One region of the Microlunatus sp. YIM B11417 genome, then DNA from elsewhere that is predicted to be linked to it. Evidence: riboswitches for the same ligand, from Rfam matches in the RefSeq annotation. Region 1 holds a riboswitch; each other region holds the start of a gene.
What was found. Region 1 has a riboswitch for ZMP and ZTP ahead of glyA (serine hydroxymethyltransferase). Riboswitches for the same ligand answer to the same signal wherever they lie in the genome.
Positions count from the first base shown of each region.

Region 2: linked by a shared signal. The riboswitch ahead of AC6CCG_RS01865 (5-aminoimidazole-4-carboxamide ribonucleotide transformylase) and the one ahead of glyA (serine hydroxymethyltransferase) in region 1 are both predicted to bind ZMP and ZTP.
Region 3: linked by a shared signal. The riboswitch ahead of folP (dihydropteroate synthase) and the one ahead of glyA (serine hydroxymethyltransferase) in region 1 are both predicted to bind ZMP and ZTP.

Region 1 is NZ_JCAMPJ010000003.1:92,193-99,613, reverse strand. Features, by position in the region: gene AC6CCG_RS15620 (DEAD/DEAH box helicase) at 1-173, opposite strand, end outside; gene AC6CCG_RS15615 (acyltransferase family protein) at 502-1,698, opposite strand; ZMP/ZTP riboswitch at 1,815-1,907, shown strand; gene glyA (serine hydroxymethyltransferase) at 1,932-3,194, shown strand; gene AC6CCG_RS15605 (right-handed parallel beta-helix repeat-containing protein) at 3,271-4,944, opposite strand; gene AC6CCG_RS15600 (M23 family metallopeptidase) at 5,289-6,020, shown strand; gene AC6CCG_RS15595 (diacylglycerol/lipid kinase family protein) at 6,149-7,039, opposite strand; gene tatC (twin-arginine translocase subunit TatC) at 7,043-7,421, opposite strand, start outside.
Region 2 is NZ_JCAMPJ010000001.1:376,097-383,517, reverse strand. Features, by position in the region: gene AC6CCG_RS01880 (winged helix DNA-binding domain-containing protein) at 1-369, shown strand, start outside; gene AC6CCG_RS01875 (GntR family transcriptional regulator) at 391-1,305, opposite strand; gene AC6CCG_RS01870 (FAD-dependent monooxygenase) at 1,432-2,568, shown strand; ZMP/ZTP riboswitch at 2,589-2,666, shown strand; gene AC6CCG_RS01865 (5-aminoimidazole-4-carboxamide ribonucleotide transformylase) at 2,688-3,815, shown strand; gene AC6CCG_RS01860 (TetR/AcrR family transcriptional regulator) at 4,281-4,880, opposite strand; gene AC6CCG_RS01855 (FAD-dependent oxidoreductase) at 4,965-6,194, shown strand; gene AC6CCG_RS01850 (DUF2207 domain-containing protein) at 6,201-7,421, opposite strand, start outside.
Region 3 is NZ_JCAMPJ010000010.1:58,977-66,397, forward strand. Features, by position in the region: gene AC6CCG_RS29875 (SAM-dependent methyltransferase) at 1-974, opposite strand, end outside; gene AC6CCG_RS29880 (TIGR03086 family metal-binding protein) at 979-1,536, opposite strand; gene AC6CCG_RS29885 (SRPBCC family protein) at 1,533-2,015, opposite strand; gene AC6CCG_RS29890 (ArsR/SmtB family transcription factor) at 2,012-2,347, opposite strand; tRNA gene AC6CCG_RS29895 (tRNA-Val) at 2,452-2,528, shown strand; gene AC6CCG_RS29900 (hypothetical protein) at 2,878-3,747, shown strand; ZMP/ZTP riboswitch at 3,926-4,016, shown strand; gene folP (dihydropteroate synthase) at 4,083-4,886, shown strand; gene AC6CCG_RS29910 (threonine ammonia-lyase) at 4,883-5,860, shown strand; gene AC6CCG_RS29915 (class I SAM-dependent methyltransferase) at 5,871-6,647, opposite strand; gene AC6CCG_RS29920 (MarR family winged helix-turn-helix transcriptional regulator) at 6,625-7,098, opposite strand; gene AC6CCG_RS29925 (VOC family protein) at 7,095-7,421, opposite strand, start outside.

The DNA.
Region 1 (7,421 bases):
GTAGGCGCCGCCACCAGCACCCCGGACCCGGTCTCGACGTGGGCGCACGCCTCGCGCTGGTAGTCGTCCAGCTCGAAGCCGTAACCGCCCGCGAACTCGGCCAGCAGCGGGCTCAGCTGCCGTTGCCGGAACCTGGCGTACGCCGCGGCCGGATCTGAACTCGCCTGCTCCATGTCGTCGCCAACGGTACCAACCCGGACTCAGGGTCGTGACGTGACAGATCCCCGAGCCCTGCCCGAGGTGCCAGGTCCGGACGACGCCGTGTGGCGGTACCACCGGCCCTTCTGTCAGGTCCCGGCGGCCGCGCTGGAGCTGTTTCGGCCGAGGAGCCGTCCCTGCACGTGTCGTTCAGCCCGCGGACCTCCCAGCTGCTGTCCCAGCGGCTCGGCGCCGAGAACACCCGCGCGCGATGGCGACTGCTGACGGGCACCGAGATCACCGATCCGCCGCCCCGGCCGGAGCCGCCGGAACGTGAACGGCCGCCCGGCTACCAGCCGCCGATCACCGACGACGGGATCCCGTCCTTCTGGCCAGCAGTACGGACTCGTGCCGACGGCCGTTCAGCCAGCGACCGATCCAGGTCGACCGGACCAGCACGTCGTAGCTGAGCAGCAGCACCGCGGTGCAGCCGGCCCAGGCGATCAGCAGTTTCACCGGAATCGGCCAGGCGAGATCGCGCAACCCCAGCTCGATCAGGGTCAGCAGCGGCAGGTGCAGCAGATACATCCAGTACGAGGCGTCGGCCAGGTAACGCACGACCGGCCGCTCCCGCCGCAGCGTCCGCACCGCGAGACCGAGCAGCCCGAAGGTCCAGGACCAGCCGGCCAGCGCCGCCACCGCCGAGTTGGCCAGCGGTGGCAGGACGTCCGGGCCGAACCAGCCGAGCACGGACAGCACCGTGGCGAGCACCAGCAGCACCGGCCAGCGCCCGCCCAGCCGCGGCAGGGCGTCGGCCCGGGCCTGCAGGAACCAGCCGGTCAGGAACGCGCCGAGGTAGGCCACCGAGGCACCCGGGACCGGCACGATGGTCGGCGGTTCCTGGATGCCGAGGTCCCCGCCCTGGCCCTGCAGCACCAGCCCGATCAGGTACGGCAGCGCGGCGATCCCGAGCCCGGCCGGCGACGCCAGCACCGAGCCGATCCGGTCCGCGATCCCCGCGCAGCGCTGCCGGCCGAGCACCCGTACCAGCACCGCGCGACCGGCGACGGTGACCAGCACCAGCTGGAGCAGGGTGACCAGGAACCACAGGTGCCCCGGCATCAGCACCGCCAGCGGTCCGGGCAGGTCGGGGGACGCCTGGGTCGCCTCGGCGGTGTCCAGGGACCCGGCCGCGATGGCGATCAGGGCGAGCGACCCGACCGCGAGCGGCCAGAACGCCACCGCCGGCAGGCCGATCCGCAGCGCCCGGTCCCGGACGTAGGCTCCGGCGCCGCGGCGCTGCAGCACCATCCGGCCGAAGTAGCCGGCCAGCGTCATGAACAGCACCATCCGGAACAGGTGGATCAGGTAGACCACGGCCAGCGCGGCCTCGCTCTGGTAGCGGTCGACCACAAGCCAGCCGCCGGCCGGGAGGAACGGGATCAGCCCGTGCAGCACGATGCCCAGCAGCAGCGCCCCGGCCCGCAGGGCGTCCAGGCCGTGCAGTCTCGTCGTGGTCGACGGTTTCGAGGCGGTGGGTTCGGAGGAGGTCGTCGTCACCTCGACGACGCTAGGCATCCGCCGCCGTACCCACATCGGCCATCGGATCCATCCCGCCTGCAACCTTCGATGGAGACGCGCCCTGAGCCTGTCGAAGGGGACGTTGGCTATGATCATGGCGTCGCGGTGACTGGCGTACCCGGGAGTGAACCCGGAGGGAGCCGCGATGACGTACCTCCAACGTGATGCCGCCCGCCTGGGCATCCGGTCTCGACGACCGGAAGGACCCTGGCATGACGCTCACCGCATCCCCCGACCAGCTCGCCACCGACCCCGAGGTCGCGGAACTGCTCCGCGCCGAGGAGGACTTCCAGGCGAGCACGCTGCGGCTCATCCCCAGCGAGAACTACGTCTCCCCCGCCGTGCTGGCCGCGTCCGGCAGCGTGCTGCAGAACAAGTACAGCGAGGGCTATCCGGGCCGCCGCTACTACGAGGGCAACCAGGTCGTCGACCGGGTCGAACGGCTGGCGGCCGAGCGGGCCACCCGGCTGTTCGGCGTCGATCATGCCAACGTGCAGCCGTACTCGGGCTCGCCGGCGAACCTGGCCATCTACCTCGCCTTCGCCGCACCCGGCGACACGATCCTCGGGATGGGCCTGCCGATGGGCGGCCACCTGACCCACGGCTGGGACGTCTCCGCCACCGGGCGCTGGTTCCGCGGCGTCCGGTACGGGGTCGGGCGGGACGGCCGGATCGATCTTGATCAGGTCCGTGACCTCGCCCTGGCCGAGCGGCCCAAGATCATCTTCTGCGGCGGTACGGCGATCCCGCGGACCATCGACTTCGCCGCGTTCGGCGAGATCGCCCGGGAGAGCGGCGCACTGCTGGCCGCCGACATCTCGCACATCGCCGGTCTGGTCGTCGGCGGTGCCCACCCCTCCCCGGCCGGCCATGCGCCGGTGATCATGACCACGACGCACAAGACGCTGCGCGGGCCGCGCGGCGCGATGCTGCTCTGCGACGCCGACCGGGCCAAGGCGATCGACCGGGCCGTGTTCCCCGGCCTGCAGGGCGGACCGCATGATCACACGACCGCCGCGATCGCCGTGGCGCTCGGCGAGGCGGCCCGGCCGGAGTTCGCCGACTACGCGCGAGCCGTGGTGGACAACGCGAAGGCGCTGGCGGCCCGGCTGCTCGAGCTCGGCTACGACCTGGTCTCCGGCGGCACCGACACCCACCTGATCCTGATCGATCTCAGTCGCAACGGCATCGGCGGCAAGGCCGCGGCGAAGGCACTGGACCGGGCCGGGATCGTCGCCAACTACAACACGGTGCCGTTCGACACCCGCAAGCCGTTCGATCCGTCCGGGGTACGGATCGGCACGCCGGCCGCCACCACCCGCGGCCTCGGCACCGCCGACATGATCACGATCGCGGACTGGATGGACCGGGTGATCACCGCCGCGCGGTCCGACGACGAGGCGACGATCACCGCCGTGCGGGGCGAGGTGGCCGAACTGATGGCCACGCACCCGGCGCCTGGACTCCCCGGCTGAGGTGACCGGAATCCAGCCGACTCGGCGAGATCTGGCTCCGGATCGCCCGAAGCCGCCGACTTCGGCTGGATTCCGGTCAGTCCTCCACCGTGATCCCTTCCGTCGACGCCTCGTCCACCACCACCGGCTCGGCCACCCGGCGGTAGCTGTTCCCGCGCACGGTCACGGCGCGCGCGTTGCGCAGGTAGACACCGGCCTGGAACGGCTCGGTCAGATCGCTGAACCGGTTGTTCTCGATCACGATTCCGCTGTTGTACGGCTGCGTCGTGAACGCCCCGTTGTTGGCCAGCGTGGTGATCGCCCCGCTGGACGGAAACTTCGTGTACTTGCGGACCCAGCCGGAGCCCGCGAAGACGTTGTTCCGGACGATCACGTTGCGGGCGAACGAGCCGGTCGGTCCGCTCGTCGTACCGAAGCCGATGTCGTGGTAGGCGTTGTTGGCGAACCGGCACTGCTCGACGACGAGGTTCTTGTTCATGAACACGAGGGCGGTGCCGATGTTGCCGTCGATCGTCGCCGCGGCGATCCGCGCCTCATCCCATTCGTGGCCCGAACTGGTGGCCAGGCCGCCCACGGCGACGGTGCCCGGCAGGTCCGCGTCCAGCATGATCAGGAACGCCGAGCCCGCCTCGTCGACCGGCGTCACGGCGGCGATCCGCACGGTCGACGGGACCGGGCCGGACCAGAACGTGAGCTCGTCGCCGGTCCGGAACGGCAGTGGCCGTGAGCCCGCCGAGGCCGGTGCGATCGTGATCTTGCGCGCGTTCTCGATCGCGGCGACCCGCACGAAGGAGCTCCGCGACACCAGCGGATCCCAGCGCACCCCGGCCAGCCGCCCGCCACGGTAGTCCAGCCGGCCCGTGTTGTTGGACAGGTGGATCGCGTCGCGCGGGCCGACGGCAAGATCGTTGCCGTCCGGCGCGAAGGTCACGTCCCGGCAGGTCAGGTTGTGGCCGTAGCCGGCCAGGATGCCCGCGCCGATCGCGTTGTTGATCATCAGGTTCTCCAGCCGCAGGTCCCGGCAGCCCAGGGCGTAGACGTTGTACGAGCCGCCGACCACGTTGAAGTGCCAGGACGCGCCGTCGCCGGGCCGGACCCGGTCGGAGAAGCCGAAGCCGGTGATCGTGTAGCGCCGGCCGGAACCGCCGGGGACGCTGTGCCAGACGTTGGCGAACTGGTCCGGGTTCGCGCCGATCGTCAACGGAGCCACGTGATTCAGCTGTCGGGTGGCGAGGTCCCAGCTGTTCGCCGAATAGCAGCGCATGCCGTCGAAGTGGGCGTTGCCCTCGAACACGTCGACGGTCACCTGATCGGCGGTGGCGTCGACCGCGACGATCTCCCCCGACGTGGTGGCGCGCGGCGCGTAGTCCAAGATCAGGTTGCGCAGGGTCAGGTCGCGGCAGTCGGTGAGCTGGAACTGGGTCGCCGGGGCGAGGTCGTTCGCGAGCGGGATCAGGCTGAGCAGCCGGGTCGTCGGCCGTCCGTCCCGACCGACCGCGCCGGTCAGCGTCAGCCCGGACGCGCCGGTGATCGGCAGGCTCGCGCCGAGCTCGGCGCCGGGGCGCAGCCGGTAGGTGCCCGTGTCGAACCGGATCTCGGTGGGCCGCCCCGAGCTGAGCGCGTCCGCGATCGCCGCCCGGATGGCAGCCGTGTCGTCGGTGTCGTCTTCCGGCCGGGCGCCGAAATCGCGAACGTGCAGGATCCGTGGGCCAGCGGCGGCGGGCCAGGCCCCGAGCTGTGTCAGGGCCACGGCACCCACCAGGGTGCCGCCGAGTGCGACAAACCCGCGACGACCGAAACGCGCTGAATGATTCACGATCGACACCTCACCGTGTCTATATGGGACAGATATCCACTATGTGCCTGATCCATTCAACATCGAACCGACGATTTCGGAACCCCTGTCCCACGATCCAACGCACGGCAGCTCGGTCGGGTCGCCCCGGCGCCGGCCATCCTTGAGTGAATTCCCGCCGGTCAGCCGCGGCGAAATTCACCCAGGTCCGGTCTAGTGCCGAGCTGGACTCGGCGGGTGCTCACCGATCAGCGGGTGCGGGGGCCGACACACCCGGGGTCGAGGCTAGCCTCGACGTCATGCACGGGTCCGGTCGAGCCGTCGCGGTGATGCTGATCATCGCCGCGAGCGGCTTCGGACTGTCCGGGTGCCCGTCCCGGACCGACTCCGGCGCGGGTCCCGGCGGCGCCTCGAGCAGCAGCCCGACCTCGCGCCCGTCCGCGACGCCGTCCCCGAGTCCCCGGGCCCCTTCACCGTCGCCATCGCCCTCCGCGCCCGCTCCGTCCCGGACGTCGGAGTCCCCGACCGAGCGGGCGGACCCGCGATGGCGGTTCTATTCCGACGACCGGTCCAGGCATCGCTCGCCCTGGTTCGACGGCGCCCGCCGGATCATGATCGACTTCGGCTGCACCGACGCCCCGTACTACACCCCCGACGAGCGCTGCGACGGCGACCAGGGCTTCCACCACGGCATCGACATCGCCCTCCCCTGCGGCACCACGCTCCGAGCCGGCGTCGCCGGCCGGGTGGTCGAGCCGGCCCGACCGGGCCGGCCCGGAACCGCGTACGGAGAGAAGGCCTTCCGGCTCCGGGTCGTGACCGCCGACGGCCAGGTCGATGTCCTGATCGGCCACGCGCGCAAGGTGCTGGTCCGGCCCGGTGACCGGGTCCGGGCCGGCCAGCCGATCGCCGAGACCGGCGACCTCGGCGCCCCGGACGGCTGCCATCTGCATTTCGAGCAGCGCGCGGTCGACGGCGGCCTCAGCACCGCCACCGACCCGACCGACCTGCTCGCCCTGCGCCGCCCGTAGCGCACAACGCGCCGTGGCGGATTCGCGTCGAACAGGTCTGTGCGCGCTTGTGTCACCGGCGATCGACCGGTCAGTTGTGCAGCGACACGCCGCCAGAACGCCTGCTTTTGTGACCGGTCGGCGGAATATCAGGGGGTGAAGACCGGCAGGGCGCGGGGGGCGATCCTTGCGGTCAGCGGGGTCGCGCCGAGAAGCTCGCCGTCGCCGAAGGCGACCAGGCCCGGGCCGTCGACCTGGACCTCGGTGGCCTGCAGCCGTTCCACGCACGGGTCGGTGACGAAGTCGCCGGTGTAGAGCTTGGGCAGCAGCCGGAGCAGCCGGAACCGGCCGACCGGATGAATGATCGTCAGGTCCAGTCGCCCGTCCCGCGGGTCGGCATCCGGAGAGATCTGGATCCCGCCGCCGTAGCACCTGGTGTTGGCGACCGCGACCAGCATCGCGTCCAGGTCGCGCGGCTCGCCGTCGATCACCAGCTGGTAGCGCAGCGGCGAGAACACGCGGAGTTCGGCCAGGGTCGCGATCGGATAGCGCAGCGAGCCCTTGGGGTACGCCAGCGCGTTGGCCCGCCGGTTCACCATCGCGTCGAACCCGGTCGCGAGCACCGTACCGATCCGGCGACCGGCCACTTCCATCACGTCGACCAGGGACGGTCGGCCGGAGACGATCAACTGGGTGGCGCCGATCGCGTCATTGGGCGGCAGGCCGAGCCCACGGCAGAGGTCGTTGCCGGTGCCGGCCGGGATCATCGCCAGCGCGACGGTCTCGTCGCCGCTCGCGTACCGCTCGGCGACCGCGTTCAGCCCCAGGTGCATCATCCCGTCGCCGCCCATCACGGCGACGACGCCGCCGGCGGCGGCCGCGGCGTCGATCAGGGTCCGGGCCTCGGCGTAGTCGCGGCTCAGCTGGATCGTCAGGTCGAGGCCGCCGTCACGCAGGCGGCCGGCCACCTGCGGCAGCAACTCCTGGGCCCGGCCCTTGCCGGAGGAGGGATTGACGACCAGCGTGACGCGGCGCGTCACCGATCACTTCTTCTCGTCGTCGCCGGTGTCTTCGGCCTCGAGCTGCCGCAGCGCCGCGTCGTCGTCGACACTGTGGTCCACCGAGTCCTCGCTCTTGTTGAGCTTGCCCTTGCGCCGGTCGAGGGCGTACGCGATGAACTCGGAGACGATCACCAGCACCGTCATCGGCAGGGCCAGTAACAGCATGGTGAACGCGTCCGGGGTCGGCGTCGCGATCGCGGCGAAGACGAACATCGCGAAGATGATGTACGCCCGGTACTTGGAGATCATCTTCGCCGGCAGCACGCCGACGACATTGAGCATGACGATGAACAGCGGGACCTCGAAGGCGAGCCCGAAGATCACCATCAGCCTGATCATGAAGCCGAGGAAGTCCTGCAGC
Region 2 (7,421 bases), on a different contig from region 1:
TACCGCGACGAGGCCGGGCGAGAGCTGCTGGATCTCGCCGACGCCGAGCTGGTCCCCGCCGACGCACCCGCGCCGCCGCGGTTCCTGCCCGCCTTCGACAACGTCGTCCTCGGTTTCGCCGACCGGTCCCGGATGATCGACGACGAGCACAAGCACCACAGCGTCGCCGGGGCTCGGTTCGTGTTGCTGGACGGCCGGGTCGCCGGCACCTGGACGAGCACCGGCGACGCCGACTCCGGTGTCACGGTCGAGATCGAGACGTTCGGTCCTCTGTCGAAGCCCGAACGGGCCGCCATGACCGCCGAGGCCGAGGCGCTGGCCGCGTTCCTCGGCGGCGGGACGGCCGGCCGGGTCAGCTACCTTTCCTGAGCGGCTGCCCCTTCGACAGGCTCAGGGAGCAGTCCGCCCGACGCCGTCCAGGAGGGCCCGCAACCCCAGCTCGAACAGCCGGTCCAGGTCGAGGTCGTAGCCGCCCGGGCGTCCCTGCAGCGCCGTGATCACCGTCGTGAACGCCGGGAACCGGCCGGTCCCGGTGAGCGCTCCGAGATCGGGCGTGATCGCGTCGATCCACTCCTCATCGGAGACGCCGCTCGCCTCGGCGGCCCGGGCCTCCGCCTCCAGGTTGGCCGCGATGCCGGTGACGAAGTTGTAGAGCAGCACGTTGGTGTCGAACGCCGCGAGCGGCTCGAGGCCGTGATCGAGCAGGGCTCCGAGCACGATGTCGGAGTACGCCAGCAGGCCCGGTGAGGTCAGCGGCCGGCTCAGCGGCGTCACCTGGGCCAGCCAGGGATGCCGCTGGTGCAACCGCCACATCCCGCGCACGGCGAGTTCGACCCGATCCCGCCAGGCCGGTGGCAGCTCGCCCGGCGGCGGCGACGCCGCGTACACGGCCTCGCTCATCGACGCCAGCAGATCGTCCTTGTCCCGGATGTGCCGATACAGGGCCATCGGCGCCACGCCGAGCCGACCGGCGACGGCACGGATCGAGACCGCGCCCAGGCCTTCGGCATCGGCGAGCGTGACCGCGGCCTGCAGCAGCCGGTCCCGGGCCGGTTCGCCGGTCATCGCGGCCGGCGTCTCGGCGTCCGCCGCGGCCGGCGCGACCACGGTCCCGCTGCGCGGCCGGGTCACCACGACGCCCTCGGTCCGCAGCAGGGTCAAGGCCTTGGCCGCGGTCGCCATGGCGACGCCGGATTCCTTGGCCAGCTGCCGGGTGGACGGGACCCGCTGGCCCGGCCGGAGCTCACCCTCGGCGATCCGCCGGCGCAGGTCCGCCGCGATCACCAGATACGGGGTCTCCGCCACTTCGCTCCCATCTGTTCTAGTACAGATCAGACCGTACGACGCAGAATTCCCAGTTGTCAAAGCGATGTATCTGTGCGTACAGTGTATAGACAGATGGATACGTTGTATTCGACGGAGGAGAACATCATGCAGTCAGTGCTCATCTCGGGCGGCGGCATCGCCGGCCTGCTGTTCGCCGGCGCGCTGCGGCGGCACGGCTTCGCGGTCACCGTCCTGGAGCGGGCGGGCAAGCCGCGCACGACCGGCCAGGCGGTCGACATCCGCGGCGCCGCCCTCGAGGTCATGGACCGACTCGGCTGTCGCGCCGCGCTGGAACAGCGGCGGACCACGCTCCGCGGCATGTCCTGGCTGGACGGCGCCGGCACCGAACAATGGCGGTCGGAGGAGTTCGTGCTGAGCAGCGGCCGGCTGGACGGCGACGACGTGGAGATCCTCCGCGCCGAACTCACCGAACTGCTCGCGGACGACCTGGCCAGGGTGGACGCGGCCAGGGACGACGCCCCGGCCGAACTGATCCACGGCGACTGGATCACCGCGCTGACCGACGGCCCGGACGGGGTCGAGGTCGAGTTCGCCCGCGGCGCACCGAGCCGGTTCGACCTGGTGGTCGGCGCGGACGGGCTCTACTCCGGTGTCCGGCGGCTCGCGTTCGGCCCGCCGGAGCAGTGGCTGCACCATCTCGGCGCCTACCTGGCCGTCTTCGGCGGGCCGAACCTGTTCGAGCTCGATCAGTGGCAGGTCTGGCTGCAGGACCCGGCGGCGACCTACGTCGTCTATCCGACCCGGGACAACGCCGAGGTACGGATCACGGTCGGCTTCGGCTCCGAGCCGATGGAGATCGACCACCGGGACGAGCCCGAGCACCGCAGGCTGATCGCTGAGCGGATCGCGCAGATCCCGTGGCAGGCGGACGCGATGCGATCCACCCTCGACGGTTCGGAGGACTTCCAGTTCGGCGCGATGGCCCAGGTCCGGCTGGACGGCTGGTCCCGCGGCCGGGTCGCGCTGATCGGCGACGCCGCCTCCTGCCCGTCGCCGCTGACCGGCCAGGGCACCAGCCTCGCGATCGTGCAGGCGTACGTCCTGGCCCAGGAACTCGCCCGGCACGCGGCCGAGGCGGACGGCCATCTGGCGGCCTTCCGGGCGTACGAGGAGCGACTGCGGCCGTTCGTCGAGGCGAATCAGGCGCTGGTCGGCGAGGACCGCCAGGCGGCGAACTCCGACGCCGTCGACCGGGTGAAGAACGCGGTCGACCTCGACTGAGCCGCGGTTGCTAGCCTTCCTGACGTCACCGCGACTGGCGTCGGATGGGCCACCATCGGGAAGCACCGGTCGAGAAGTCGTCCGCCTGGGCTTCTCGCGCAGCTCTTCAGGAGTGCCCGATGCAGCTCAGGTACGGACTCAATCCCCATCAGCCGGCCACCGTCGAATCGATCGGCCGACCACCGTTCACCATGATCAACGGCCATCCCTCCATGATCAATCTGCTGGACGCGGCGAACGGCTGGCAGCTCGTCGCCGCGGCCCGGAACCGGCTGGGCCGGCCGGTCGCCGCGTCGATCAAGCACGTCGCCCCGGCCGGCGTCGCCGCAGCCGGGCCACTGGACGAGGTGATCATGGACAACTGGCCGATCGCCGACGCGCCGACCGCGGTCCTGTCGGCCTACCTGCGGGCCCGGGACGCCGATCCGCGGAGCAGCTACGGCGACCTGGTCGCCGTCTCCGACCCGGTCGACCTGGAGCTGGCCCGGTTCCTCGGCGGCGTGATCAGCGACGGGATCGTCGCCCCCGGATACCAGCCGGGCACGGTGGACCTGCTGCGCCGGAAGAAGCGCGGGACGTTCCTGATCATGGAAGCCGACCCGGACGCCATCCGGCCGGCCGAGGAACTCCGGCAGGTCGGCGGGCTGATGATCACCCAGCAGACCGACCTCGACGGCATCACGGCCGATCTGCTGCCGCCGCAGGTGGATCCTGCCGACCGGGACACCGCCCTGCTGGCCATGATCACGGCCCGGCACACGCCGTCCAACACGGTGGTCGCGGCCCGCGACGGCGCCGCGATCGGGATCGCCGCCGGTCAGCAGTCCCGAGTCGACTGCACCCGGCTCGCGGTCGGCAAGGCCACCGCCTGGTGGTTCCGTCGGCATCCGGCGGCCCGGTCGATCACCGGCCCGCCCGGCACCCGGCGCCAGGACCGGCTCAACCTGCAACTGGCGCTGGCCACCGGCGATCCGACGCCGCTCGAGGCGCGGCACCTGCTCGCCGACCTCGGGGACCGGCTGCCGTCGGCGGCCGAACGCGCCGAGTGGCCGGCGGCGCTGGACGGGGTGATCATGGTCCATGACGGCGCCATCCCGTTCCGGGACAATGTCGATCATGCCGCCCGGATCGGCACCACGATGATCATCGAGCCCGGCGGCTCCACGGCCGCGAGGGAGGTCGAGCAGGCCTGCACCGAGCACGGCATCACCCTGGTCCGGACCGGTCGCCGGCTCTTCCTGCACTAGGCCGTCCGCCCTCTCGAGCTGCACTGAGCCATCCACCCTGTCGACCTGCGCTGCGCCGGCCGGCCTCTCGATCCCCTGAGCCGTCCGCCCTCACGATCCCCCTGAGCCGTCCGCCCTCACGATCCCCTGAGCTTGTCGAAGGGCCAGGGGAATCCGTCCCCGCACTTCGACAGGCTCAGTGCGCGTTGGTCACGACCGGCTCAGCGCACGCCGGCCGCGACTGGCCCACCACCCGTTGGGAGCGACCGATCCCACGGCGCGTCGGGCACGACCACCCCACCCGCATCCAGCACGACCGGCCCACCGCGCGTCGGGCACGAGGCCCACCACACGTCGGGAACGACCGGCCCCACTGCGCACGTCGGGCACAGCCAGCCCGCGTCGGCACGACCAACCCACCCCCACGTCGGGCGCGACCAGCCCCACTGCGCTTCGGGCGCTCTTCGACAGGTCCGGCGCGGCGAGTCAGGTCAGGAGCGGGAGCAGGATCTCGTCGACGATCCGGGCGACCTCCGCATCGGGCGACGGCTTGCCGGTCATCAGCAGTCCCTGCAGGATCAGGGCCGGGCCGGTCCGCACCAGCAGCGGTGTGATCTTGTCGGCCGCCAGTTCGCCGCGCTCGACGGCCCGGTCGAGCACCGTGCGGATGATCGCCATCCGGACGGTGATCAACTTTTCCCGGTAGGCCTTGGCCAGTTCGGGTTCGCGCATCAGTTCGACCAGCACCGACACGTCCGGGAAGGCGGTCCGGCCGGCGAGCACGTCGCGCATCCCGCGCAGGCAGGTGATCAGGGATTCCCGGAGGGTTCCGGTCTCCTCGAGCGATCCGCTCAGGTCGGGCAGGGCCGCGTTCAGCGCGTCGATCACCAGGCCCTGCTTGGTCGGCCAGCGCCGGTAGAGCGCCGCCTTACCGGTCCCGGCCCGCGCCGCGACCGCCTCCATCGACAGCCGGGCGTACCCGGTGCCGGAGAGCTCCGCCAGCGTCGCGTCGTGGATCGCCCGGACCAGTTCGTCGCCGCGACGACGAGTCCCCCGGCCCGGAACGCCGTTCACCGCCTTCACCATGCGCCGATAGTAGACGCTTGCGTTCTCTCAAACCCCGATCTACGCTCGACTCATAAGGAACGCTTCCGTCTACTAAGGAGTCGGATGATGAGCGGCGAGATTCTCCGGACCACGGTCTGCATCGCCGGCGGCGGCCCGGCCGGACTGATGCTCGGATTGCTCCTGGCCCGGCAGGGCATCGAGGTGGTCGTGCTGGAGAAGCACGCCGACTTCCTGCGCGACTTCCGCGGCGACACGGTCCATCCTTCGACCCAGCAGGTGCTCGACGAACTCGGCCTGGCCGAGCGGTTCGCCGGGCTGCCGTACCAGCGGGTGGAGCGGGCCGAGACCATGATCGACGGCCGGCCGCTGACCCTGGCCGACTTCGGCAGCCTGCGCACCCGGTACCCCTACATCGCGATGGTCCCGCAGTGGGACCTGCTCAATCTGCTCGCCGAGGAGGCCGAGCGCCACCCGAACTTCCGGCTGCTACGCCGGGCCGAGGCCACCGGCCTGCTCCGGTCCGGCGACCGCGTCACCGGCGTCTCCGTACGGCGAACGGACCGGGACGAACCGCTCGAGGTGCACGCGGCCCTGACCGTCGCCGCCGACGGGCGGCACTCCACCCTGCGCCGCGCCGCGGGCCTGCGCAGCCGCGCCTTCGGGTCCGCGTTCGACGTGCTGTGGTTCCGGGTGTCCCGGTCCGCCGACGACCAGCTGAACGCACTCGGGCTCCGGGTCGCGCAGGGCACGGCCTACGTGGTGGTGCCGCGGACCGCGTACTGGCAGGTCGCCCGGATCATCGGCAAGGGCGCCGCCGCCGACCTGCTGGGCGGCGACATCGGGGCGCTGCACCGGGACTTCCGGACCGCGGTCCCGGAACTGGCCGACCGAGTCGGCGAGGTCACCGGCTGGGACCGGACCAGCGTGCTCGAGGTACGGATCGACCGGCTCCGCCGCTGGCACCGGCCCGGCCTGCTCTGCCTCGGCGACGCCGCCCACGCGATGTCGCCGGTCGGTGGCGTCGGGATCAACCTGGCGGTCCAGGACGCCGTGGCGGCGGCCAACCTGCTCACCCCGGCCCTGCTCGACCACCAGCGCACGGGGTCGCCCATCCATGATCATCAACTGGCGGCGGTGCAGCGCCGGCGGGCATGGCCGACCATGATCACCCAGACCCTGCAACGGGCCGTGCAGCGGTTCGGCGTCGAGCGCGCGCTGAAGGGCGGGCTGAGCTCCAGCCCGGTCCCCCGCCTGCTGCTGCCGCCGATCCGACGGGTGCTCAGCCGGGTGATCGGCCTCGGCGTCCGGCCGGAGCACGTCCGCCGATCATGATCATGATCAGCGGGCGAACAGGTTCCCAGCGACGGTGCCGATGAAGTTGCGCAGCGAGTCGGGCAGGTCGCGCAGGTGCCAGTTGTCCGGGCCGTGATACCAGGACAGGTCGGTGGAGTCGGGATCCTCGTCGGCGTCGGTCGCGACGATCGCGTCCAGCCACCGCTCGGCCCCGCCCAGCACGACCGCGTACGGCAGCACCTCGGACAGCTCGCGCAGCTCCTGGCCGGGCGGCATCTGGTCGGTCGGCTGGCTCAGCAGATCCGACCGGAGCGCCATCAGCCCGGCCTGGACGGCCGCGCCCTTGCCGGTCCGGGCCGGCATCTCCTGGGCCACGAAGACCAGGCCGAGGCCGAGGATCACCAGCGCCAGGCCGACCAGGCCGAAGGTGGTGAACGCGGCCAGCAGGCCGGTCGCGACGACGGCGACGATCAAGCCGGCCAGGGCCAGCTGGGTCCACCGGTTCCGGGTCGAGTCCGGCCGGCGCTCGTACCAGCCGTTGCTGACCACCTGGTCGTACAGCTTGTCCTGGACCTTGTCGATCGAGGCGCGGACCTTGTCGCCCAACTCGGACACCTTGACCTGCCCGCCGGGCGCGGCCAGGCCGTCCAGCAGTTCCACCTCGAACGGGTGCAGGGTGCCGGCGTCGGCGGTCGTGGGCCGGGTCAGCACCCAGTCCGTACGGGCGAACTCCGACTCCCGCGGCAGCTCGGTGATCAACAGGTGACCCCGGACCGCGAGATCGATCAGGCTGGCCGTCACGTCGATCGGGTCGACCCGCTCGTCGACCACGGTGCCGACCTGGCCGGGCCGGATGTCACCGACGACGCGGAACTCGGACTCGCCCTCGCCGACCGGCGCGAACTCGCCCACCTTGGCCACCTGGCCGCCGGGCCGGGCGTCGGCGCCGGCCAGCCGGTGCAGCGCGAACAGTGCGATCCCGCCGAGGACCAGCAGCGCCAGCGCGATGCCGAGCTGCAGCGGACCGGCCGTGAACGCGCGGCCCGGGGTCCACCGAGTCTCGATGTGCTCGTTCGGCACGATCGCGCCCGGCGCGAAGTCGACCCGGATCGCGACCTCTTCGTTCTCGCCGCGCGGCCCGTCCCGGAAGGTCGGGTTGGGGTTGTCGTGGGTGCCACCGGCGGCGAAGTCACAGCTCACCTCGGACCCGGGCGGGCCGGCGGTGCAGTCGATGTTGGCCAACTGGGCCGGGATCGCCACCGTCGC
Region 3 (7,421 bases), on a different contig from region 1:
TTTCGGTTGTGATGCAACTGTCGAGCGAAGATGATCTTGTAGGAATCGCCCAGATTCCCAAGCGCACGGTCGATGTTCTCGACCGGCCGGTTGGTGGTGATCTTGAGTGTGATAATGATCAAGTCACCCGGGCGCTGCAGTCGAGCCGCCGTGATCATGGTCCGGACCGATTGCAGCGGGTCCATCCGCATGTCGTTGACGATCACCTGGAAGGTCCGCTGGGTGCGCCGGATGAACTCCCCCGCGGTGGTCCGGTGCCAGCTCAGGTCGGGCCGGCGCGCGAGCGACGGGGCCGGCTCCCCCGGGTCGACACCGTGCACCCGGCGAGCGCCGTACTCGAGCAGGATCCGGCTCCAGCCGCCCGGGCTGGCCCCGAGATCGAGCGCGTCGCCGCTGATCGTCAACGGCAACAACGAGAACAGTTCCTCGAGCTTGTGCTCGGCCCGCGAGATCTGGTGCGGCGAGTCGGCCAGCCGGACCCGACCGCCGGGCCAGTCGGCCAGCGCGTCCGCCGTTCGGGTCCGACCGACGACGACGCGCCGCTCACCCAGGCAGACCGCGAGGACGTGGTCGCAGCCGGCTCGCCGGACCTCACGGCCGTCAGTCGCCAGCCGGGCGGCGATCGCCGCCCGGATCGCCTCGGGCCGGTGCCGGCTCCGGCCGCTCGCCCAGACCTGCACGGCAATCGGGCTCTTCGCCGGCACCGCCGACGTCGCGAGGTCGATGATCACGGCCGGGTCGTCGGCCTGGTCGACTGGCAGCTGCGCCGTCGCGTTCGCCAGATGCCGGACGAACCGGAGGTCACCGGACCGCGCCGCCGTGACCACCTCGGCCAGTCCCGCACCGTCCAGGCGGATCAGGCCGGCGTCGTCACCGACGGCGACATGATCAGCCACGGGCAGTGATCGTTTGAGCTCCTGCACCGCGAACCGGTAGTAGCGATCCGCGGCGGAGAACAGGACTTCGGTCGTCACCAGCTCAGGGCTGCCGGCCGATGAACGCGATCAACTTCGTCTGGACGTCCGCATCCTCGGGCACCTCGACCTTCGGCCCGTACTGCCCACTGGCCCGCAGCACCTCGTCCAGCGATTCCATGCCGGCCAGCAGTTCCGCCGCGAACTCCTCGTCGAGCGTCTCGTCCTGTCCGGTGGCCCGGGCCAGGTCCCAGGTGTGCATGAAGACGTCGGCGGTGAAGAAGTTCTGCACGGCCTGCGGCAGGGGATGACGCCCGGCCACCGGATGATCAAGGAACTTGCCCTCGGTGGCCGGGTCGTCCAGGAGTTGCTGGATCCCGTCGCTCATCGTGGTCCAGTTGGCCAGCGGGTCCTCGGTGACCGGAGGTCCCTGCGGCAGGTTGATGCCGGCCCCCGAGGCCAGGAAGGCGGGGAACCATTCGGTCAGGTGGCCGACGACGTCGCGCGCCGTCCAGCCGTCCGGCGGCGCGGGCTTGGCCCAGTCCGGCTCGGCGACGTTGCGGACGCGTTCGGTGAACCCTGCGGCGACCTGCCGGTAACGCTCAGCGGGTGTCATGGTCATGGCTCCTTCGTCAGTTGGTCAAGAATGGCATCGATCCGCCGGAGAGATCGATTCAGCCCGGCCTCCATGCCGGAGCTGACGTGGTTGTCCCGGTGCTCCCGGCTGCCGTGGCGCACGGTGATGATCATCGTGGTCCGGCCCTGCTGCTCGGTCAGTCGCAGTTCGCTGATCGCCTCGACACCGGGATTGCCCTCGAAGCCCTCGGTCGAGACCAGCCGGCGCGGCCGGTCGATCACGCGATAGGTGCCGTACCAGCCGAGTTCGGTGCCGTCGGCGTCGCGCGACACGTACCGCCAGCGTCCGCCGACCCGGAGGTCGATCTCGCAGACCACCAGCGGAGCGTCGGGCGAGGTCCACCACCGGCGCACCAGGTCCGGCGTCGTCCAGACCGTGAAGACCAGCTCACGAGGAGCATCGAACGTCCTGGTGATCATGATCTCGGTCTCACTGGGCAGCGTCACCGCGGTCTCGTTGATCATGAGCTGCCGTCCTGCAACTCGGCCAGCAGGGCGTCGAACCGGTCGAACCGATCCGACCAGGTCCGCCGCAGCCCGGACAACCACTTCTCCATCGGTACCAGCGCGGCCGGCTCCAGTCGGTAGACCCGGCGCCGCCCGTCGTTGCGTACCCCCACCAGGTCGACCGCCCGCAGCACCGCGAGGTGCTTGGACACCACCGGCTGCGGCAACCTGAGCGTCTCCACCAACTCCCCCACCGACCGCTCCCGGGCCGCCAGCGCGCCGATGATCTCCCGGCGGCAGGGCTCGGCCACCGCGTTGAACACGTCGGAGGTGGTCGCTGCCCTGGCCATATCGTGATCATATTCCACTATCGACATACGTCAAGCCCGGCGGCGGAATCGCCTTTGGCCCGCCGCCCCGCTGCCGTTACTGTTAGTCGACGCACACCCGGTGCGGGCGCATAGCTCAGCTGGTTAGAGCACCTGCCTTACAAGCAGGGGGTCAGGGGTTCGAGTCCCTTTGCGCCCACCAGACCCCTTGTTCGCAGGGCAATTCACCTGCTTCCGAGGAGATCGCGACCTGGTGCGGAGGATCTGGTGCGCCGGATCGTTGTTGATCTTGGCGTGTGCCCAAGCTTTCGCCGGTGCGGACTGGATCGATGGATCGTCTTCAGTGCCGCTCGGTAAGCACGAATCGCACCACTCGGTCACGAGGATCACATTCCCATAACTATCACTCCGTGGATGTGGGGTGAGCGTAGCTTCATCCGCGTCGGGGGCAGCACCTCTTTCTGCATGAGATCTCCTGCACTCTGGCAACGGTCCCATCCACCCAGCTTCCCGCAGGAGGGAGTCATGCGTAGGGCTTTCTTCTCGCGGTGGTGGGGGCAGCGGTTCTCGCGACCACCATCGCGGCGCCGGCTGCCGCGGAACCGCCGACCACTCCCCTTTCTGGAGCGATCTTCACGACCGATGCCAGCGGTGTGCCCGTCAATCTCAACAGCTACGGCGCCAAGGAGGACGTCTACCTCAACGGCGGTCCAGGCATCAACGCACCCGCTGACGCCGCGGGGCTCCCGGCGGGAACGTACAGCTTCCAGGTCACCGACCCATCGGGCAAGACGCTGCTCTCCACCGATCCGGTGACCTGCCGGCAGTTCACCGTCGACACCAGCGGCGTCATCCAGGACGTCACGCCCTCGGGTGCGTGTGCCCACCTGACCGGCGCTGAGGGCGAGGACGGTGGAGCCACCGTGCAGCTGTTCCCGTTCGCCGACACCCCGAACAACGGCGGTGTCTACAAGGTCTGGGTAAGCCCGACCGAGCTGCTGGACTGCACCGCGCCCGGGAACAAGAACTGCTTCGTCCCCCGCTACAGCAAGACCGACAACTTCAAGGTCCGCGACAACGTACCGATCGAGATCGACACCCGGTTCTCCGAGCACGGCACGCCGGGCTACATCGACGGATTGGCGGTGACGTGGACCGACACTGCCGGAGCCGGCAACGTCAAGTATTCCGAGTACAACCCCGCGGTCCTGGCGTTTCACGAAGCACACGTCGAAGCGGTCGAGCCGGGACAGCACTTCATCACGATCAAGGACCAGCCGGGCTGCATCATCGACGACGTTCACGGTCCGAACGGGACGACCTACCAGCCGGCCGACGGGGCCGTGACCGTTCCGGTCTCGGTCGCGAGGAACACCCAGAAGTCCGCGACCTACTTCGTCGACGTCCACTGCGCGTCGTGATCATGAGCGACCCGATTCCCTGACGACCAAGGGAATCGGGTCGCTCAGCCTCGTACGGCACCGACACGGCTGCGGCGTCTCCAGGGCCGCCGCATCCCGCGGGGCCATCCGAATCTCTTGTCGCCGCATCCCGGCGATCGGCCCCGCCGAAGAACCTCGAGTGATCTTGCTAGGGTGTCGATCGGGCCGTGACTGGCGTCTTGCGATGGATCACCATCAGGGAGCGGCCTCGTCGACGTGACGTCGTGCCGTGCGCCTGGGCTCTGGTTGATCGAGATCCGGGAGACACGGCTGTGCTACCTCATCTGGCTCCCCAGGGAGAGCCCCGCCCGACGCTGGTCGGGATCGTCAACGTCACCGAAGATTCGTTCTCCGACGGGGGAAGGTTCCTGGCTCCGGCGGACGCCCTCGCGCAGGCGCACCGCTTGCACGCGGCGGGGGCCGACGTCATCGAGCTCGGACCGGCCGCCAGTCATCCGGGAGCCGAGCAGGTGACGGCCGAGGAGGAGGTGCGGCGGCTGGAACCGGTTCTGGAGGAGTTGGTCGCCGCCGGGATCGCAGTGTCGGTGGACTCGTACCAGCCCCGGACCCAGCAGTTCGCCGCCGCTCGCGGCGCAACGTTCCTCAATGACATCGAGGGTTTCGCCGACCCGGCACGGTACGCGGAGCTGGCCGACAGCGGCTGTCGGCTCGTCGTCATGCACTCGGTGCAGCGGCACGGTCCCGCCACCAAGGTTTGCACCGATCCCGAGGCTGTGCTGGCCGGCCTGCTGCGCTTCTTCGATCAGCGGCTGGCCGCGCTGCAGGCGGCGGGCCTGGACGGCGAGCGGCTGATCATTGATCCCGGACTCGGCTACTTCCTCGGCGCCACACCGGAACCGTCGCTGGCCGTACTGGCCGAACTCCACACGATCAGAGCCCGGTACGGCGTTCCGATCATGGTCTCGCCGTCGCGGAAGTCGTTCCTCCGCGCGATCACCGGGCGGAACCTCGCCGGGATCGGGCCGGCCAGCCTGGCCGCCGAGCTGTACGCCGCCGGCCAGGGCGTCGACTTCATCCGGACCCACGATGTCGCGGCCCTCCACGACGCGCTCGCGGTCGTCACCGCCGTGGACCGGTACGCGGGAGCCGCACGATGACCCGGCTCGACCCGGCTCGGATCCGGGCGGCCCGAAGCATGATCAATCCGGTCTTCCTCGACTCTCCCCTGTACCGCTGCGAAGCGCTGGACTCCGTCCTCGGCTGTGCGGTGAGCATCAAGCTCGAGACCGCGAACCCGGTCCGCAGCTTCAAGGCGCGCGGGACCGAGGTGGTGGCGAGCCGGGTCTCCGAGACCGGCCCGCGCGCCATGGTGTGCGCCAGCGCGGGCAACCTCGGCCAGGCCCTGGCCTGGTCCGGTCGGCGGCGGGGACTCGAGGTCACGGTCGTGGCCTCTCGCCATGCAGCCAAGGCGAAGCTCGACCGCATCCGTGCGCTGGGCGCGAGGTTGGAGCTGGTGGACGGCGACATCGAAACGGCGCGCGAGCGGGCGGCAGCCATCGCCGGTGATCACGGCATCCGGCTGGTCGAGGACAGCCTGGACCTCGAGACCTGCGAGGGCGCTGCCACCATCGGCCTGGAACTGGTCGAGCACCGGTCGGCCGAACCGCCGTTCGATGCCGTCCTGATCGCGCTCGGCGGCGGCGCCCTGGCGACCGGCGTCGGTCACGTGATCAAGGCCCAGGCGCCCCGAGTCGAGGTGATCTGCGTCCAGCCGTCCGGGGCACCGGCGATGACGCGTTCCTGGCACGAACGACGCGTCGTCACCACGGACTCGATCCACACCATCGCCGACGGCGTCGCGGGCCGGCACCCCATCCCGGAGGTCTTGGGCGACCTGCTCCTCGTCGCGGACGACGCCGTCCTGGTCTCCGAGAAGTCGATCATCACGGCGATGCGCCTGTTGTACGAGCACGCCGGCCTCGTCGTCGAACCGTCGGCCGCGCTCGGTCTGGCGGCCGTCCTCGAAGATCATGATCGTTTCGCCGGCCGGCACGTCGTCACGATCGTCTGCGGCAGCAACGTCGACCTGGACGCCTACCGCGCCTGGCTCGACGGGGCTCCTCCGGCCTGAGTTCTCCTGGTCAGGACGGCATCGCGCGCACGAGGACGAGTGATCCTTCGAAGGTCGGCCGGCGGCGAAGCTCACCGTACGACGCATCCCAGGCACCACTCTCGAGCGACTCCGCGAGCACCCGCGCGTACGTCTCGCGAACATCCGGTGCGACGAAGCTCCAGGCCGAGCACGCCGAGCGCGCCTCCGGGATGAGCAACTGCTCCGGCCGGCCGTAGTAGGCCTCGTTGAACCCGTCGGTGCAGTCCAGCGGGATCGGCACCAGGTCCACGGTCACGTCGCCGCCCAGTCCGTCGCGCAGCCGGCGGATCGTCGGGTACCGACGGCGCTCGGTCTCGATCACCTCCGGAGCGTACTCGGTGAGCCAGAAGCGGTGCAGCAGGTCGGGATCGCAGGTCAGGATGACGACCGGCCCGCGGGTCACCCGGCGCATTTCGGCGAGGCCGGCCTCGAGGTCCGCCCACTGATGCACCGAGAACGTGGTCATGGACGCGTCGAAGGAGTCGTCGGCGAACGGCAGCGCTTCGGCCACGCCGTCGATCGCCGGCACCAGCGAGGGCGGTCGCTGGCGGCGCATGCTCTCGGATGGTTCGACCGCGGTCACCGACCGATCGGTCGGCTCGTAACTGCCGGCACCGGCGCCGACGTTGAGCACCGTCGTGGCGTCGCCGAGGGCGTCCCACACCGTCTGGGCCAGCCGCGGGTCGGGCCGGCGGAAGTCGCTGTAGGACGTGCCGATCACTCCGTAGTCCGCGTCACCCGCACTACCGTCCGCGGTTCGCATCATGGTTTCCTCTCTCGTCAGGTTCGTCCTCGGCCAGCACGCCGCGCAGCCGCCGGAGCAGGTCGACGGCGGCGGCGAGTTCTGCTTCGGTCACGGCCGCCGCCGTACGTTCGGCCCAGGCCAGTCGCCGCGGCCGGATACGGTCGAGCGTGCGGCGCCCCGCCTCGGTGAGATGCACCAACGGGGCTCTCGCATCGGCCGGGTCCGGGGTTCGTTCGACGAGCCCGGCAGCCTCCAGTTGGGCCACGGACTCGCTGGCCGACTGACGTCGCAAGCCGCGTCTCCTGGCGATGCCGGCCACGCTGCGCGGGCCGTGCGCAACGGCACCGAGCGTCAGCCAGCGCGAGGCCGTGAGATCGTCCTCGGCCACAATCGCATCGCCCGCCCGCGTGAACGCGTCGGAGAGCCGAAAGACCTCGTCCACCAGCTCGGTCAGCCGCCGGGCGGAGCTCATGCCCGCTCGCTCAGACAGACCACATGGCCATCGGCATCGCGTACGACAGCCATCCGCTCGCCCCACGGACGAACCTCAGGAGCGTCGACGATGGCACCGCCCGCCGCCGCCCAGCGGGCGACGACCTCGTCGAGCGCCGGGGTCGCGAACCCCACGGCCACCGCGGTGTCGGACGGCGAGGACGCCCGTTCGTGCAGCATCAACTCGACGCCGTCGGCGCTGCGCAGCCAAGCGAATCCCGGGGCGCGGTTCGCGATCTCCAGCTCGAGGACCCCGCGGTAGAAGGCGAGAGCCTCCTCGAGGTTCGTCACGGAGACGACGAT